Regions from separate parts of the Microbulbifer thermotolerans genome, predicted to be linked through region 2. Evidence: predicted binding sites of a transcription regulator. Region 2 holds the regulator's gene; each other region holds the start of a gene.

Region 1 (5,397 bases), 770 kb from region 2:
CGAGCCAATAAACCACATTTCCTGCCGCCAACCGACCGACCGTCCACCCCGTTTGGTTTGACAATTCCCGGCGCGCAACTTAAGTTTGGCCCCGCTCATAAGCCCGCTGCCGCCCTCTGCCCAGGCAAAAGAGGGCGGAAAAATGGCGGCGCAACATAAGTTTTAGGAGTCCGCAATGTCCGATAAGAAAGCGCAACTCACGGTCGACGGAATCGACGGCGTCATTGAAATGCCGGTCCTCTCGGGCACCCTCGGCCCCGATGTTGTCGATGTCAGCAGCCTCACCGGCAAGGGCTTGTTTACCTACGACCCGGGCTTTGTATCCACCGCCGCCTGTGAATCCAAGATCACTTATATTGACGGCGCCAAGGGCGTGCTGCTGCACCGCGGCTATCCCATCGAACAGCTGGCGGAGAAGTCCGACTACCTCGAGACCTGCTACCTGTTGATGAACGGTGAGCTGCCCAACGCGGAGCAGAAAAAGCAGTATGTCGACAGCATCATGAACCACACCATGGTGCACGAGTCACTGGTGAACTTCTTCAAGGGCTTCCGCTACGACGCCCACCCCATGGCCATGATGTGCGGCGTCGTCGGCGCCCTGGCTTCCTTCTACCACGACTCTCTCGACATCACCGACCCCGAACACCGCAAAGTCTCCGCAGACCGCCTGATCGCAAAAATGCCGACCCTGGCCGCCATGTGCTACAAGCACTCAAAAGGCCAGCCCTTCATGTATCCGGACAACAGCCTCAGCTACGCTGAAAACTTCCTGCACATGATGTTCGGCACCCCCTGCGAACCGAGCAAGATCGATCCGGTGGTCGCCAAGGCGATGGATGTCATCTTCCTGCTGCACGCTGATCACGAGCAGAACGCATCTACCTCCACTGTGCGCCTGGCCGGTTCCTCCGGGGCCAACCCCTTCGCCTGCATATCCTCCGGTATCGCCGCACTCTGGGGACCTGCGCACGGTGGCGCCAACGAAGCAGTGCTGAATATGCTGCGGGAGATCGGCGACGAAAGCCGTATTGGTGAATTCGTCAAACGCGCCAAAGACAAGAATGACCCGTTCCGCCTGATGGGCTTCGGTCACCGCGTCTACAAAAACTTCGATCCGCGCTCTCGCGTTATGCAGGGCATTGCCGATGAAGTGCTGAGCGCGATGGGTGCGGAGAATGACCCGCTGCTGAAAATCGCCAAGAAGCTGGAAAAGATCGCACTGGAAGACGAGTACTTCGTGGAGAAGAAACTCTACCCCAACGTGGACTTCTACTCCGGCATCATCATGAAGGCTATCGGTATTCCCACCGATATGTTCACAGTGATTTTCGCTACTGGCCGCACCGCCGGATGGATAGCGCACTGGAACGAGATGATCTCCAACCCCTACAAAATCGGCCGCCCGCGCCAGCTGTACACCGGTTACACCGCGCGCGACTATGTGCCGTTGGAAGAGCGTTAATCGCCCTACCGAAAAAACCCGGCGCAAGCCGGGTTTTTTCTATGTGTGGTACGTGCATCGACTCCGCGCAAACCACCGGGGGCTCTGGCCACCAATAAAAAGCGGCCGAATTCATTTCGACCGCTCCCTCTCTTCAAGCTGACTGGCTCAACACCCGCTGTTCACCTCGCTGAAGTCATTCAAACCAGTGGTTACCCGCTGTGGGCCGATTTACGGGTTAGTCCAGTCTCTATTACGGACCGCTTGTCATTGCCATCCCTTGTTGCGGGGACTTCCCCTACCCAGGTATTTAAAGTTTAGTGTCGCGGATGAAGCCGCCACAAGTGTGGAGCATTTCCACCAAAACCGGTCAGCGCCAGGAGCAAGCAGCATTCCGCGTTCCAGGCACTCTTGACTTTCTATTGGTCACTCTCTTTTCGCCACAATACACTGAGCCCTGTCTGGCAGTAGGCAAGAGGTTCTTATGGCTACGCAAGCAATTAAACACCTGGGGCTGGCAGCCCTGCTCGTCACCGCACTCGGCAGCCAGGGCTGCGCCAACATGAGCGACTCAGACCGCCGCATCGGTACCGGTATCGGCGTGGGTGCTGTGACTGGCGCCCTTATTTCAGGCGGACGCCCCGGAGGCACGGCGGCAGGCGCCGTACTCGGCGGTGTTGGAGGCTGGCTCTACGACCGCGAGAAGAAAAAACGCTATTACTACGATCGTTATGGTCGGCGTGTGTACGAACGCTAAAAAAACAGGGGGAATCCCCTGTGGATTCCCCCTCTTCCTACAGCACCTACAACAATTTGGTTTTGGTCTTGCCGCAGCGCTGGCAACGGTATTCAGTAACCAGCTTGCCCTGCTTCACATCAAATTTTCTTTCCGTAACCACCACCCATTTGTGGAAACCCTCGCGGCACAGGCTGCTTCCCTTGTGCTTTTGCCAGGCTGTTTTTTTCTTGAACGGAATGACATCGCCCATAGTGTTACACAACCTCTCCCGCAGCATGCCCCGAAGCCCAGGCCCACTGGAAATTGTATCCCCCCAGCCAGCCGGTCACATCCAGTACCTCGCCGATAAAATAAAGCCCCGACTGCGTCTTGCACTCCATGGTGCGCGAAGAGATTCCATCAGTATCCACACCACCCAGAGTCACCTCGGCGGTGCGGTAGCCTTCGGTACCGGCGGGCACTAATTTCCAATATTGCAGCTTGAGGGCAATATCGGCCAGCGCCGTCTCCCCATACTGTTTTAACGGCCGGCTATCGATCCCTTGGCGCTGTAAAAAGTGCTGCACCAGTTTTTTGCTCCAGAGCTCCGCCAGTACGCGGTGCAGGTAACTGTCCGGATTTTGTCTGCGCTTTTCGCTAATCCACTCTCCCAGATTCCGCCCCGGCACCAGATCGAACTCCACGCTCATCCCCTCACGCCAGTAACTGGAAATCTGCAGTACTGCTGGACCACTCAGGCCGCGGTGTGTAAACAGCATTTGCTCCGGGAAGCTGCCCTCACCGCAGCTGGCAATTACCGGCAGAGCGCTACCGGGCAGCGCTTGCTGCTGCTCCAACTGATGCCGGTGCAGGGTAAAGGGCACCAGAGCCGGCCTGGTGGGAACGATCTTCAAACCAAACTGGCGCGCCACGTCGTAACCGAATCCAGTGGCGCCCATGGTCGGAATCGACAGGCCGCCGGTGGCGATTACCAGGGATTCACAGACCACTTTCCCTAAGCCGGTATTGACGAGAAACCCAGTCCCCAGCGGTTCTATGGATTGAATACCGCAGCGAGTGCGAATCTGCGCTTTCGCCGCGCGGCACTCCGCCAACAGCATATCGACAATATCCTTGGATTTGTTGTCGCAGAACAGCTGGCCGAGCGTCTTTTCGTGGTACGGAATAGAATGTTTTTCTACCAGCGCAATAAAATCCCACTGGGTGTAGCGGGCCAGGGCCGATTTGCAGAAGTGCGGATTCTGGCTGTAGTAGTTTTCCGGCGAGGTATAAAGGTTGGTGAAATTGCAGCGGCCGCCGCCGGACATGAGAATTTTCTTGCCGACCCTGTTCGCATGATCCAGCACCAGCACACGCCGACCGCGCTTGCCCGCAGTCGCCGCGCACATCAGCCCTGCCGCGCCGGCGCCGACAATCAAAACGTCGACACTCTCGGGCAGCTGGCGCAAAGCGCTTTTACTCATAAGGAAAGTGATCTGCAGCCGCGGCTGCGGCCACAGAATCAGGCCCGCGGCAGAGTGACGCCGCGCTGGCCCTGGTATTTGCCACCGCGATCCGCGTAGGACACATCGCAGACTTCGTCGGACTCGAAGAACAGCATCTGCGCCACACCCTCATTGGCATAGATTTTTGCCGGCAGATTTGTGGTATTGGAGAACTCCAAGGTCACATGCCCCTCCCACTCCGGCTCCAGCGGTGTCACATTGACGATAATGCCACAGCGGGCGTAGGTGGATTTACCCAGGCAGATAGTCAGCACCGAGCGCGGAATACGGAAATACTCAACAGTGCGCGCCAAGGCGAAGGAATTGGGTGGAATAATGCAGTAGTCCCCCTCGACATCGACAAAGCTGTTCTCGTCAAAAGTCTTGGGGTCCACAGTGGCAGAGTGCACATTGGTGAAGATTTTAAACTCACCGGCACAGCGCACATCGTAGCCGTAACTGGAGGTACCGTAAGAGATCAGCCGCTCGCCACTGGCGCTTTGGCGCACCTGCCCCGGCTCAAACGGCTCGATCATACCGTGCTGCTCGGCCATGCGGCGAATCCACTTGTCGGACTTGATACTCACTTCCCCCCCCCATTCATCTTGTTTGCCGGTCGATAAGGAGGCCGAATCATAGCCCTTTTACGCTGTACAAAAAAGTGCCACTCAGGCCTTAACCCTCTTGTTGCCCTGGACAAACTACTGTATAAAAAAACAGTTAACACTGTACACATATACAGATCCCACTCCCGAGGGGCATCCAGCGAGGGCCGCAGACAGTGAGCAACGCCGAAAACCTTTTGCAAAACAAACAGTTAGCAAATCACACCAAACAGCAGCGGCTGCGCCAGCTGCTCGCGAGACCGGATATCTGGCGGGCCGCCAATGAACGCGGACACCGGCGCAACGGCATTGACAGTGGTTACGCCAGCCTGAACGCCCTGCTCTCCGGCCACGGCTGGCCCCGCGGCGCCACCACTGAGCTACTGATAGACCGGTCCGGCATCGGCGAGATTTCCCTGCTACTACCAGCAGTGGCGGAAATAACCCGGCAGGGGCAAATCGCAATACTGGTCAACCCACCCTTTATTCCCTACGCCCCCGCTCTGGCCAACGCCGGTATACAACTGGAAAAACTGCTGTTACTGCACCCCCGGGGGTGGAAAGAAGCGCTCTGGGCGATGGAGCAGGCCCTGCAATCGGGCTGTTGCGGCGCCCTGGTCAGCTGGCAGGGACACAGACCAACATCAGACAAAGACCTCCGCCGGCTGCAAGTCGCCGCCCGTGAAGGCGACTGTCTGCACTTCCACTTCCGTCCCCTATCCGCGGCAGCCAGCCCCTCCCCTGCCGGCCTGCGCCTGCAGCTGGGCGGCGACGGTGAGCAATTGACCGTACAGCTACGAAAACAGCTGGGCGGCCAAGCTGGCCAAAAACTACACCTGGCCCGCAGCGCCGATCTAATCCGTCGCGACCGTCCATTGCACTAAAGCCCAAACAACGGAAACAACCATGCTCTGGCTCTGTATCCAATTCCCCAAGCTTTCCCTAGAAGTGCTCACCCGCGCCCAGCACGACAGCGCCCAACCCCAGGCTGTGGTGGAACAACAGTTGATCGTGGAAGCCAACCGCCCCGCCACCGAACGGGGTGTGGAAACCGGCCTCAGCCTGGCCACTGCCTGCGCTCTCTGCGCAGACCTGCAACTACTGCAACGGGATATGCAGCGTGAG
Region 2 (5,397 bases):
CAATTGATGACCGAACCGGAGTCCGCCCAGACACTTGCCGAGTGTGCACAGGCTGCGGGTAAAACCTGCAGCCAGGCGGTGGAGCTCCAAGAGTTGTTGGCCAATCGCAACAGCTGGTTGGCGCAGATGCAGGCGGCCTGGAGGCAGTTGTGGCACTTCTCCCAAGAGAAATGCGGCGACCGGCCCCAGGGCGACAATCTGATACCGGTACAAGACATCTCGGCATCTGCCGCCCCGGTGCTGAATGATAGCCTGCTGTGGGAGTGGCACGGGGCTTTGGGGGAGCTGGTGCAACGCCAGCGCGCACAGGCGGAGGAATGGTAACGCCATTTCACCGCAGACCTGTCCTTCTTTTTCCTGTCACTGAATGATTGCCCCTGTGTTACACTGCGTGGAAATCGATGTAGAGGGAGAAGTCCATGTCCTCCGAAACTTTTGAAATTGTCGAACTGGCCAACGGCGATGTGGCATTGCGCCGGGCCGGGCACAGGGAGGACCCGCTGGTTCGCATCCATTTTTCGGCAGAAAGTCTGGAATTCCTGCGTGAACACAAAGTCGCTGTGGCGAGAGCAATGCTGGAGGCTGGAATAGAGGCTGTTCAGTATATGGAGGAGCAGGGGGCTGAGTATCTCGAGGAAGAGGAAGAAGAGGTACCGGTTAATCACACGGTACACTGACTGATGGGTGCGGAATGTTCGGTCGCGCGCAGGAGGGTGGTCTTTCCGTGCCCGGCTAGTTACTTCCGGGCCCCCGCAAGCAATGCCCCCGCGTAAGTTTTGCAAAGGCCGAGCGATCGATTAGCAAGCAAAGACTCGGCCTGAATATCAGATGTTCCGCGTCTACGGGTTTTGGCGGATCACGCCCACCGCAAGTCCTTCAATCGCAAAGTTTTTGTCCCGCATATCCACCTGTATTACTTCAAAGTCCTCGTTTTCCGGCAGTAACTGAACGGTTGCCTGATTGCCTTTGCGGCGGAAGCGTTTGACAGTCACTTCGTCTTCAATGCGGGCGACCACAATCTGGCCGTTGCGAGCCTGGTCAGTTTTTTGGACCGCGAGCAGGTCGCCGTCGAGGATCCCTGCGTCACGCATGCTCATCCCGTGTACCCTCAACAGATAATCCGCTGGCGGGTGAAAGAAATTTGCCGGCAGATCGCAATAATCCTCGATATTTTCCTCCGCCAGGATCGGATTGCCCGCCGCCACGCGGCCGACAATGGGGAGGCCTGTCTGATGATCCGGTATACGGATACCCCGGGAGGCGCCTGCCACCATTTCGATGGCGCCCTTGCGGGCCAGGGCCTTGAGGTGTTCCTCCGCAGCATTGGGAGAGCGAAAACCCAGTTCCTGGGCGATCTCTGCCCGCGTGGGCGGGTAACCTGTTTCCTCCAGATACACCTTGATCAGTTCAAGTACCTGGGCCTGGCGTGCAGTGAGGTTTGTCATGGAATCACCTGATCTTTGTCTGTATTTTTATACAGTTGCTGGGATTATATACAGATTTGACAGCAGTGCAATCCTCGGGGTGCAGCTGCTACATTGAGAAGGAAATGCAAAGAAAAGTATGTATTCTGACGATAAGTGCGACAATGAGGGAACACAATAATGTTAGATGCGAAAATGCCCGAAGCGTGGCGTGTGTTGCGTATTCAATCAGAATTGGTGGACGGCATAGAACGCCTGATTGCTCTGAGCGGTGCCGTCACCGTGTTCGGCAGCGCCCGTTTTGCGGAAGACAGCCCTGAATACAAGCAGGGCGTACGGCTGGGGGAATTGCTGGCCGCTGAGGGTATCCCGGTGATAACCGGCGGTGGTCCTGGGGCCATGGAGGCCTGTAATCGCGGCGCTTATCCGCAGCCAGGAACCTCCATAGGCCTCAATATAGAATTACCCTTCGAGCAGAAAGCCAATCCTTATCAGGACATCAGTTTACATTTTCGCTATTTTTTCGTGCGAAAATTCATGTTTGTCAAGCATGCGGTGGGCTTTGTCGGTTTGCCGGGTGGCTACGGGACTCTGGATGAACTATTCGAGATTTTGACTTTGGTACAGACCCAAAAAGTGCGCCGTTTTCCCATTGTACTGGTGGGCAAGCGCTATTGGTCTGGGTTGCGGGATTGGTTGGTGGATACAGTTTTGGAGAGGGCGTGTATCGATTCTTCGGACCTCGACTTATTCAAAATTGTGGATACCGTCGATGAGGCTGCCGAGTTGATTATCGAGCACATCAAAGAACGGGAATAAATCCGCTGTGGCCAGCTTGCTGGATGGCGGGTGATGTCAGTGATCAAGCTCGTCAGTTCCCGTAAAGCTCTCGCCTTCCAGGGTATCCAGCGGGTTGGCTGGTTCCACCGTATTTGCGTCCTGTTCATGAGCGGTGGTGCCAAAGGCGATATTGGCATCTTCAGGCGGTTCAGCGTCGACGATCGGCAAAGCCGGCCAGTGGTCCCGCTCGAACTCGCCGACGGCGCCATCCAGGTACTGTACTTCCACGGTCCCGTGTACTTCGTCGATGGCCACCACCTCGAATAACTCGCCGCTGTCGATATCTTCGTACCAATCGCCAATATCGGGTTTAGGATGTGCCATGGCTGCTTCTCCCAGTTGCTTTCCTTTCAATCTAGGGTCGGTCCACCCGTGGCAACAAGGCGCCATCCAAGCAGGAATATGCTAATCTGGCAAAACCAAACAGTTGTTTTAAATGATGGTTTAAACAGGCATGAGTCAGACGGATACCGTTAGCCGGATCCTGGATGCGGCGGAGATACTTTTCGCCGAACGTGGGTTTACCGAGACATCACTACGCACCATTACCAGTACAGCCGGTGTCAATCTCGCTGCGGTTAATTATCACTTCGGGTCTAAAAAAGAACTGATACAAGCGGTATTCGAGCGGTTTTTAACACCTTTCACCCAAGCTCTGGCTGTCGAATTGGACAGGCGTGTCGCTACCGGAGAGCCACTTACTGTGGAGGATCTTCTGTCGAGTATTTACCAAGTGGCCATAGGCAGCCTGGTGAAGCGGGGCAGGGATCCGCAGCGGTTTATGCGCTTGCTCGGGCTGGCCTATACCCAGTATCAGGGACATCTGCGCCGTTTTATCGTGTCCCGTTATGGCGATAGCTACCGGCGCTTCGCCGGTCTCCTGGCCCAGGCGCTGCCTGGATTGGACCCGGTGACCTTTTACTGGCGCCTCTATTTTATGCTTGGGGCCACTATTTTTACTTTGTCGAGCTTTGATGCCATCGAGGCTATCCTGAGGGAGGATTTCGGGGCGGAGAGCAGTCTCCAGGAGACGCTGGAACGCTTGGTACCCGCGGCATCGGCAATGCTTAAGGTCAACGGCTAGGACGCCATTGCAATACTATCTGACTCAGCGGGAAGGGAGTGGAGCGTGAAGGGGGGATAGAAGCGCACCCCACAACAGTAGCGTCAGAAAAGGGTGCAATCGGGCGGATTTACCTGGTGTCTGGCTGCCCCCTGCTGTGTCGTTCACATTTAACGAAGAGGATATTCCATGATCGGCCCGGTAATGATCGATATCGAGGGGCTGGAGTTGACTGGGCAAGATTGCGAGTTACTGCGGCACCCGCTGGTAGGTGGATTGATTTTTTTTGCGCGTAACTACCGCGATAGAGTCCAGCTGGAAGAATTGGTTGCGGCGATTCGCGAGGTGCGTCCCGAAATCTTGTTGGCAGTGGACCAGGAAGGTGGCAGGGTGCAGCGTTTCCGTAATGAATTTACCCGGCTGCCATCCATGCAAGCGCTGTGTGGTCGCGCAGATAGCGGCCAGTTACAGGACGTCGGTTGGTTGTTGGCGGCGGAACTGTTGGCGGTTGGCTTGGATTTCAGCTTTGCCCCGGTGCTGGATGCGGACGATCATCGCAGCCGCGTCATTGGGGATCGCAGCTTTTGCGCCGACCCTAGACGCCTGGCCGAGCAGGTGCGGCCTTTTATGCGGGGAATGCGGGAGGCCGGCATGGCGACCACCGGTAAGCACTTTCCCGGTCATGGCCATGTGATCGAGGACAGTCATGAGGAGCTGCCCGAGGACGGGCGCCCGCTGCAGGAAATTATGGCGACTGATGCGCAGCCCTTTATTGACTGTATAGAGGCAGGGGAGCTGGATGCGATCATGCCCGCCCACATCCGCTTTGTTCAGGTGGACCGCCGGCCGGTGGGATTTTCCCCGGTCTGGCTCCAGCAGACGTTGCGCGGGCAACTCGGTTTCAGTGGCGTTATCTTCAGTGATGACCTTTCCATGGGCGGCGCGGCTATCGCGGGAGGGTACGCAGACAGGATTCGAGCGGCTTTGGAAGCCGGGTGTGATATGGGGGTTGTCTGCAACTGCCGTGCCGGGGTTATTGAAATACTCGAGACGCTGGACGGCTATTCTCCCCGCCGCGAATCCAGCGAGCGGTTGAAAATAATGCGAGGTAGACCGGTGATTCAGTCCTGGCGGGAGCTGAAATCCTGTGAGCGCTGGCATAAAACACGTGATTGGCTGGCGTCCTGGATGTAGGGGGCTCGAGGCCGGGTTGCCGCTTTGTGAAGTATCGGCAACAAAGATGAAGCTGCCCACTGAGCGTGAAGGGGTGGCTATAGAGAGCCGTCCGGGCGGGGTAAGATATAGCGATAAACAGCGTGTAGCGGGAGTTGTATTTCGTGGAATCAGCTAAAGAACTCATGTTGTCCTGGATTGGGGACAATCGCTTCTGGATTTTGTCCATTTTTTTGATCGTTCTGGTAACGGCCCTGTCCTCCTGGTTATTGGGCCGCTTTGTTCACCGGCTCGCCGAGCGGGCGGAGCGGACTGTAAACCCTTGGGACGATGCTTTGGTCGGCGCTTTGATGCCTCCTGGGTCGGTGTTGATCTGGCTGCTCGGCCTCAGCGTGGCTGCCAACAGAGCCGGTGTAGTGACAGGGGCGGAAATTTTTTCCCTCGCGGTGCCGGCGCGGGAGATTGGCCTAATACTGGTGTTGGCCTGGTTCGCCTGGCGATTCTCGCGCAATGTGGAACACAATCTTCGCGATCCCCGTTATATGGGTAAACCCATGGACGCGACCACAGTGCGGGCAGTGGGCAAGTTGGTGCGCGCCTCAATCGTAATTACCGCCGCGATGGTGATTATGCAATTCCTTGGCTACAGCATCAGTGGTGTCCTGGCTTTTGGCGGTATCGGTGGACTCGCGGTGGGTTTTGCGGCCAAGGATTTACTGGCTAATTTTTTTGGCGGCTTGATGATCTATTTGGATCGCCCGTTTGCCGTCGGCGATTGGGTCCGTTCGCCGGACAAGGAAATTGAGGGTGTGGTTGAGGATATCGGCTGGCGTCTCACCCGTATCCGCACGTTCGACAAACGGCCCCTCTATATCCCCAATGGTGTTTTCACCCAGA
Region 3 (5,397 bases), 640 kb from region 2:
CTTATTTGTCAGGAATGAATAGATAAACGCATCTAGTGTAGCTAGACTGTTTGTCTATTCTGAACAATGCCGGCGGCTAACCATGAAACTGCTGGAATCCATGAAGATCTATCTGCGAGTGGCGGAGCAGGGCAGCTTTACCGCGGCGGCGGACAGCCTGGGTCTGTCACGCGCCAGTGTCTCCAGCGCGATACAACAGCTGGAGAACCTGCTGGGCACTCGCCTGCTGCACCGCACCACCCGCAGCGTACAGATGACCCAGGACGGCCAGGTCTTCTACGAGCGCTGTTGGGATCTGCTGGCGGATATGGACGAGCTACAGAACCTGTTCCGCGAGGATGTTTCGGAACTGCACGGTCGCCTGCGGGTGGATATGCCGTTGCCAATCGCCCGCGACCTGGTGATTCCGCGCCTGCCAGAATTCCTGCGCATGCATCCGGGGCTGGAGGTGGAGCTGTCCAGTACCGACCGCTTTGTCGACCTGGTGCGGGAGGGTTTCGACTGTGTACTGCGGGTGGGCACCCTGCAGGATTCCAGCCTGATAGCGCGGCCCCTTGGCTACTACCGCATGGTCAGCTGCGCCAGCGCCGCGTACCTGGCCGAGTACGGCACGCCGCGCAATTTGGACGACTTGGCCGGCCACCAGCTTATCCATTATGTGCTGACTCTGGGCGCCCGCCCACCGGGTTTCGAGTATGTGGACCCGGCAGAACCGGATGTGGAGCAGTCGATATCCATGCAGGGAGCGGTGACTGTCAACAATACCGAGGCTTACCTGGAGGCCTGTATCGCCGGTCTGGGTATCATTCAGGTCCCCGAGGTCGGTGTGCGATCCTACCTGGAGTCGGGGGAGCTGAAGGAAATACTGCCCGAGTACCGGCCGGCGCCAATGCCGGTATCACTGCTCTACGCCAACCGCCGGCATCTGCCGAAAAGGGTGCAGGTGTTTATGGCCTGGATCGCCGAGATCATGCAGCCGCGGTTGGTTGATGCGGCCGGCAAGCGTCTTAGTTGAGACTGATCCAGTCGAAATACTGGGCTATCTGGCTGATGGACATCAGTACGCACATGGTGATCACCAACGGGCGAATCAGTTTTGCGCCGCCGTTCAACATAGTATGACTGCCGATAAAGGCGCCGAGCGCCTGGCCGGCCATCATGGCTGCGCCTATGGCCCAGATCACCTTTCCGCCAGCGGCGAAGAGCGCCAGGGATACTGCGTTGGTGGTGAAGTTCAGCAGCTTGGCGCGGATGGTCGCGGAGAGGAGTGTCTGTCCGCGAAAAGCGACGGCGGATGCGGCGAAGAAGGAACCGGTCCCCGGGCCGAAAGCACCATCGTAGAAGCCGACCCCGGGCGCCCAGGTCAGGGCCCACTGCCGCTCGGATTGCCAGGCTTCCGATTCGTGCGTTCCCAGGTTCGGCGACAGCCAAAAATAAAAGGCCACTGCAATCAGCAGCAGCGGAATCACCCAGCTCATCCAGCTGGTATCTATGCGCTGTACCACCCAGGTGCCCAGGGCCGCGCCTACTCCTGCGGCAATAACCAATGGTATCAGCGCGCGGCCGCGCAGATGGCCCTTGAGGAAAAGTGTCAGGCTCGCGGTCAGAACACCTACCACGGACTGGCTTTTGTTCGTGGCCAGGGCGTTGACCGGCGGCACTCCGGCGAGCAACAGAGCCGGCAGAGTGATCAGGCCCCCGCCGCCAGCGAGCGTATCCACCCAGCCTGCCAGCAAGGCGACCGCGAAAAAAATTAACAGCAGAGAGATCGTAACTTCCATCGGGAGGGAACCGCCAAGGGGGATCAGAAGCGCGGATTTTGCCTGAATCCTGTGCGAAAAAACATCTCCCGAGAGCAATTTCAAGGTGAAATAATGAGGCTTCTATTTGGCGCTGATATAACTGTTCAGTATTGCTTAATAGCAGAAGCCTCCTTCTAATCCACGCATTTGCCGCCCTCTGGAACTTTGGGCAAGGATAGTGAAGTTCTCCGCTACCGGTGCAATTGCCCCGTGTGCACAATTCAATGGCCGCGGAAATATGCCGCGGACTAGGTGATAAGCCCCTTTCTTTTTGTTTGATGGAATCGATTTTCCACTCGCGGGGCGCGGTTACAAATCCAATTTTGGAGGGCGTGGTTGATGGGGCGGGTCCTGGCCGATGAGCGCAGTGTCGATCAAGTGGAAATTTTGGGCTTCACCGGGGCGCGACTGCCGGCGGCGCTTTTGACCGGCGCGGCAGCTCTGGTGCTCGGCCTGTATGTCGGTCTGTCTGTGTGGGCGGTGCTCGGTGGTTGGAGTGCCTATTTTACACGGGGAACAAGTTTGCGTGACCGGGCCTATAACATCGCCTGCGCAGTGACCGGTCTCGGCCTTGCTATCGTAGCTCAGGCGCTGGCAGATAAATTGAACCCCGGGCTCGGAGCCGCGGCGCTGCCGGTGACATGGTTTTTGCTGGCGATCAGTGTGCAGCTGATGCAATGGATTACCGGAGTCAAGAATATTCCCAGTTATTTCCTGGGTTGTGCGGTAGCCTTCGCCGCGTCTGTGGAAACATCATTGGACAGCTATTTGATGCTCACCGCGGCTATTGTTGCAGGTGCGTTTGTCGCGGCACTGCCGGATATGGTGCGTCCGGTACCGGAGGATAAGTTATGAAAACGCTGAAGCAGCGCGCAGGAACACTGATGCGCGTGCCCGCGGACAAATTGCGTTCCGCCGTTGTAAATGCCGTGGTGGACGCCGGGCTGCGGCTTATGCAACCCGGCAGGGGCACCAGTGTTGAATAGGTGTTGAGAGAATTTTGAGATGTTGAGGCGCTTTCTGTTTGCCAGCCTGATGGTGTTTATCACCGCGTTGGCATTCACCAGTCCAGTCACGTCGGAAGCGGATTTGAAAACCGAAATTTACGGCAGTCAGCCGTGATGCGCTAAGGCCTGTCATAGCCGTCTTTGGCATGTGATCCGAAGACGATCTGGGGGCAAAATGCTCTCAGTTCAGGCCATTTCTCGCGAGGCCCTGAGTTGCTCGCCGGCGGTAGTTCCCCCAACACTGCCGGCAATCAGGGCCTCTTTTTTTTTCTTTGGCCACTTCTTGATTTGCATTTCCAGTTTCAGTGCTTCGGATTTGTCCGCCACTGCACAATAGAACTCCAGTTTCAGCGGACCGCGTCCACGCAGCGCTTTCGCAGCTCTAGGGCCTCCGCTTTGGTGCTCGGAGAAGCGGCGCTCCACATCCTTGGTAATACCGGTATAGAGGGCGCCGTTTCTGGTGCGGATCAGGTAGACAAACCAATTGCTCAAAAAATTGCTTCCACTGTAGTTTCTCTCTATTTTCCGCCAGTTGGCGATGCGTGCAAACCGTTTGAGGCTCTGCTGCATTTGAACGCGCCTTTTCGAAATATCCATCCCATTACCTGAGCGCCTCGGAACCAACAACTGTGCTCAGGTGAATTCATCAGAGGCTCCCTAGAACAGGGATTGCTGTTCACCCGCCTGCGCCGGGGTATGAAAACGGGTGCAGTCCAGCTTTAACTCACGCAGGTTGAGCCCCAGCTTGTTGACCGCCACGCGGAAGCGCTGGCGCAGTAGCTGTGCGAAAACGCCGGTGCCCGACTGGCGCTGGGCGAAGTCACTCCGATAGTCGCGGCCGCCGCGGCTCTGTTGTACTAGGCTCATCACGTGGGCGGCGCGTTCCGGGTAGTGGGTGCTCAACCATTGCCGAAACAGCGGCGCCACTTCGTGGGGCAGGCGCAGCAGTATGTAGGCAGCGTACTCCGCCCCCGCTACCTTGGCAGCTTTTAGAATGGCTTCCAGTTCGCAGTCGTTCAGTGCCGGAATCATCGGCGCGGCCATAACCGCCGTGGGGATTCCGGCCCTGCTCAAGTGCTCAATTGTGCGCAGCCGTGCCGATGGCCCCGCAGTGCGCGGTTCGAGCTTCCTCTTCAGATCGTTGTCCAGGGTGGTTACGCTGATGGCCACTTGTGCCAGTCTGTCTTGCGCCATTTCCGCGAGGATGGGGAGGTCGCGCAGTATCAGCTGGCTTTTGGTAACGATGGTCACTGGCTGATTGAAGCGTTGCATCACCTCGAGTAGTTCCCGGGTTATGCACTTTTCTTTTTCCAGAGGTTGATAGGGGTCTGTATTGGTGCCCATAGCGATGGGGGTGCACCGGTAGCCGCTCTTGCGCAGCGCCAATTCCAAGAGTTCTGGCGCGTTGGGTTTGAAAAAAATCCGGCTTTCGAAGTCCAGCCCCGGCGATAAGTCCATATAGGCGTGGGCCGGGCGTGCGTAGCAATAAATACACCCGTGTTCGCAGCCTCTATACGGATTGACCGATTGACTGAACGGCAGGTCCGGCGAGCGGTTACTGCTGATAATCGTCTTGGCTTTTTCCTCAATGGCCTCGGTTAACAGCCGTTCCAGGGGTTCTTCTTCGCTCTGCCAGCCGTCGCTTTCGCGCGCGCTTACCTGCACCGCAAAGCGCCCGGCGAGATTGCTCGCGGCGCCGCGGCCCTTGTGGATTCTGGTGGAGTTGCGGGGATCTTCGTTGGCCAATTTCATTACCCTAAACTGTATGAATATACAGTTTAGGGTGGGCTTGTTGTGCTGTGCAACCCCTGTCGCAAGGGCATACAATTGGGGCCAAATCGAACCGGAGAGTGGAGTATGGATTTAGAGGCGGTAGCTGCTATCCGCAATTTCGCAGTCAATGTGCTCCAGATATTCGCGCTGCTGTTTGCGTTTGCGCTGGTACTGCTGGTGCTTTATGTGCTCTATATGTACCTGTCGGATATCAGCCAGACCAAGCACGCCATCCGGCGCAACTTCCCGGTACTGGGCCGTTTCCGCTACACCTTTGAGCACCTCGGAGAGTTCTTCCGTCAGTATTTCTACGCTTTGGACCGGGAGGAGCTGCCTTTTAACCGCGCACAGCGCAGCTGGGTTTACCGTGCGGCCAAGAATGTTGATTCCACTGTGGCCTTCGGTTCCACCCGACCGCTGAACCAGCCGGGGGATGTGATATTTCTGAATCATCCTTTCCCGACCCTGGAGAAGGACGCGGTGCCACCGGAGGAGGTCACCGTCGGCGAAGGCTATGTACGGGAACCCTATAGCACCAGTTCCATTTTCAATATTTCCGGTATGAGTTTCGGCGCCCTTTCGGTGCCGGCGGTGACGGCCCTGTCGAAGGGGGCGGCCAAGGCAGGTATTTGGCTGAACACCGGTGAGGGTGGCCTGTCGCCATATCATTTGGTTGGGGGCTGCGACATCGTGTTCCAGATCGGCACCGCCAAATACGGTGTGCGGGATGCGGAGGGCAATCTTTCAGACGACAAACTGCGCGCCCTGGCGCAGCGCCCTCAGGTGAAAATGTTTGAATTGAAATTGTCCCAGGG

Evidence for each region. The regulator LexA, encoded in region 2, represses DNA repair genes until DNA is damaged. The targets are predictions, from matches to a motif close to ACTGTNTNTANANACAGT.
Region 1: a site for LexA is predicted at 4,371-4,388, ahead of imuA (translesion DNA synthesis-associated protein ImuA). Genes of this name have one in related genera too.
Region 3: a site for LexA is predicted at 4,570-4,587, ahead of A3224_RS05920 (PA0069 family radical SAM protein). Genes of this name have one in related genera too.

What each region holds. Positions count from the first base shown of each region.
Region 1 covers NZ_CP014864.1:1,280,068-1,285,464, reverse strand. Annotated here, with positions in the region: gene gltA (citrate synthase) at 176-1,465, shown strand; gene A3224_RS05375 (hypothetical protein) at 1,929-2,201, shown strand; gene A3224_RS05370 (hypothetical protein) at 2,248-2,433, opposite strand; gene A3224_RS05365 (BaiN/RdsA family NAD(P)/FAD-dependent oxidoreductase) at 2,438-3,646, opposite strand; gene dcd (dCTP deaminase) at 3,685-4,254, opposite strand; gene imuA (translesion DNA synthesis-associated protein ImuA) at 4,449-5,156, shown strand; gene A3224_RS05350 (Y-family DNA polymerase) at 5,179-5,397, shown strand, end outside.
Region 2 covers NZ_CP014864.1:2,050,771-2,056,167, reverse strand. Annotated here, with positions in the region: gene A3224_RS08665 (DUF6586 family protein) at 1-324, shown strand, start outside; gene A3224_RS08660 (hypothetical protein) at 420-677, shown strand; gene lexA (transcriptional repressor LexA) at 840-1,445, opposite strand; gene A3224_RS08650 (LOG family protein) at 1,605-2,243, shown strand; gene A3224_RS08645 (DUF6763 family protein) at 2,280-2,588, opposite strand; gene A3224_RS08640 (TetR/AcrR family transcriptional regulator) at 2,719-3,348, shown strand; gene nagZ (beta-N-acetylhexosaminidase) at 3,517-4,521, shown strand; gene A3224_RS08630 (mechanosensitive ion channel family protein) at 4,656-5,397, shown strand, end outside.
Region 3 covers NZ_CP014864.1:1,406,344-1,411,740, forward strand. Annotated here, with positions in the region: gene A3224_RS05900 (LysR family transcriptional regulator) at 83-1,015, shown strand; gene A3224_RS05905 (TSUP family transporter) at 1,008-1,781, opposite strand; gene A3224_RS05910 (DUF1097 domain-containing protein) at 2,142-2,657, shown strand; gene A3224_RS17400 (hypothetical protein) at 2,654-2,788, shown strand; gene A3224_RS05915 (GIY-YIG nuclease family protein) at 2,996-3,379, opposite strand; gene A3224_RS05920 (PA0069 family radical SAM protein) at 3,467-4,561, opposite strand; gene A3224_RS05925 (FMN-binding glutamate synthase family protein) at 4,667-5,397, shown strand, end outside.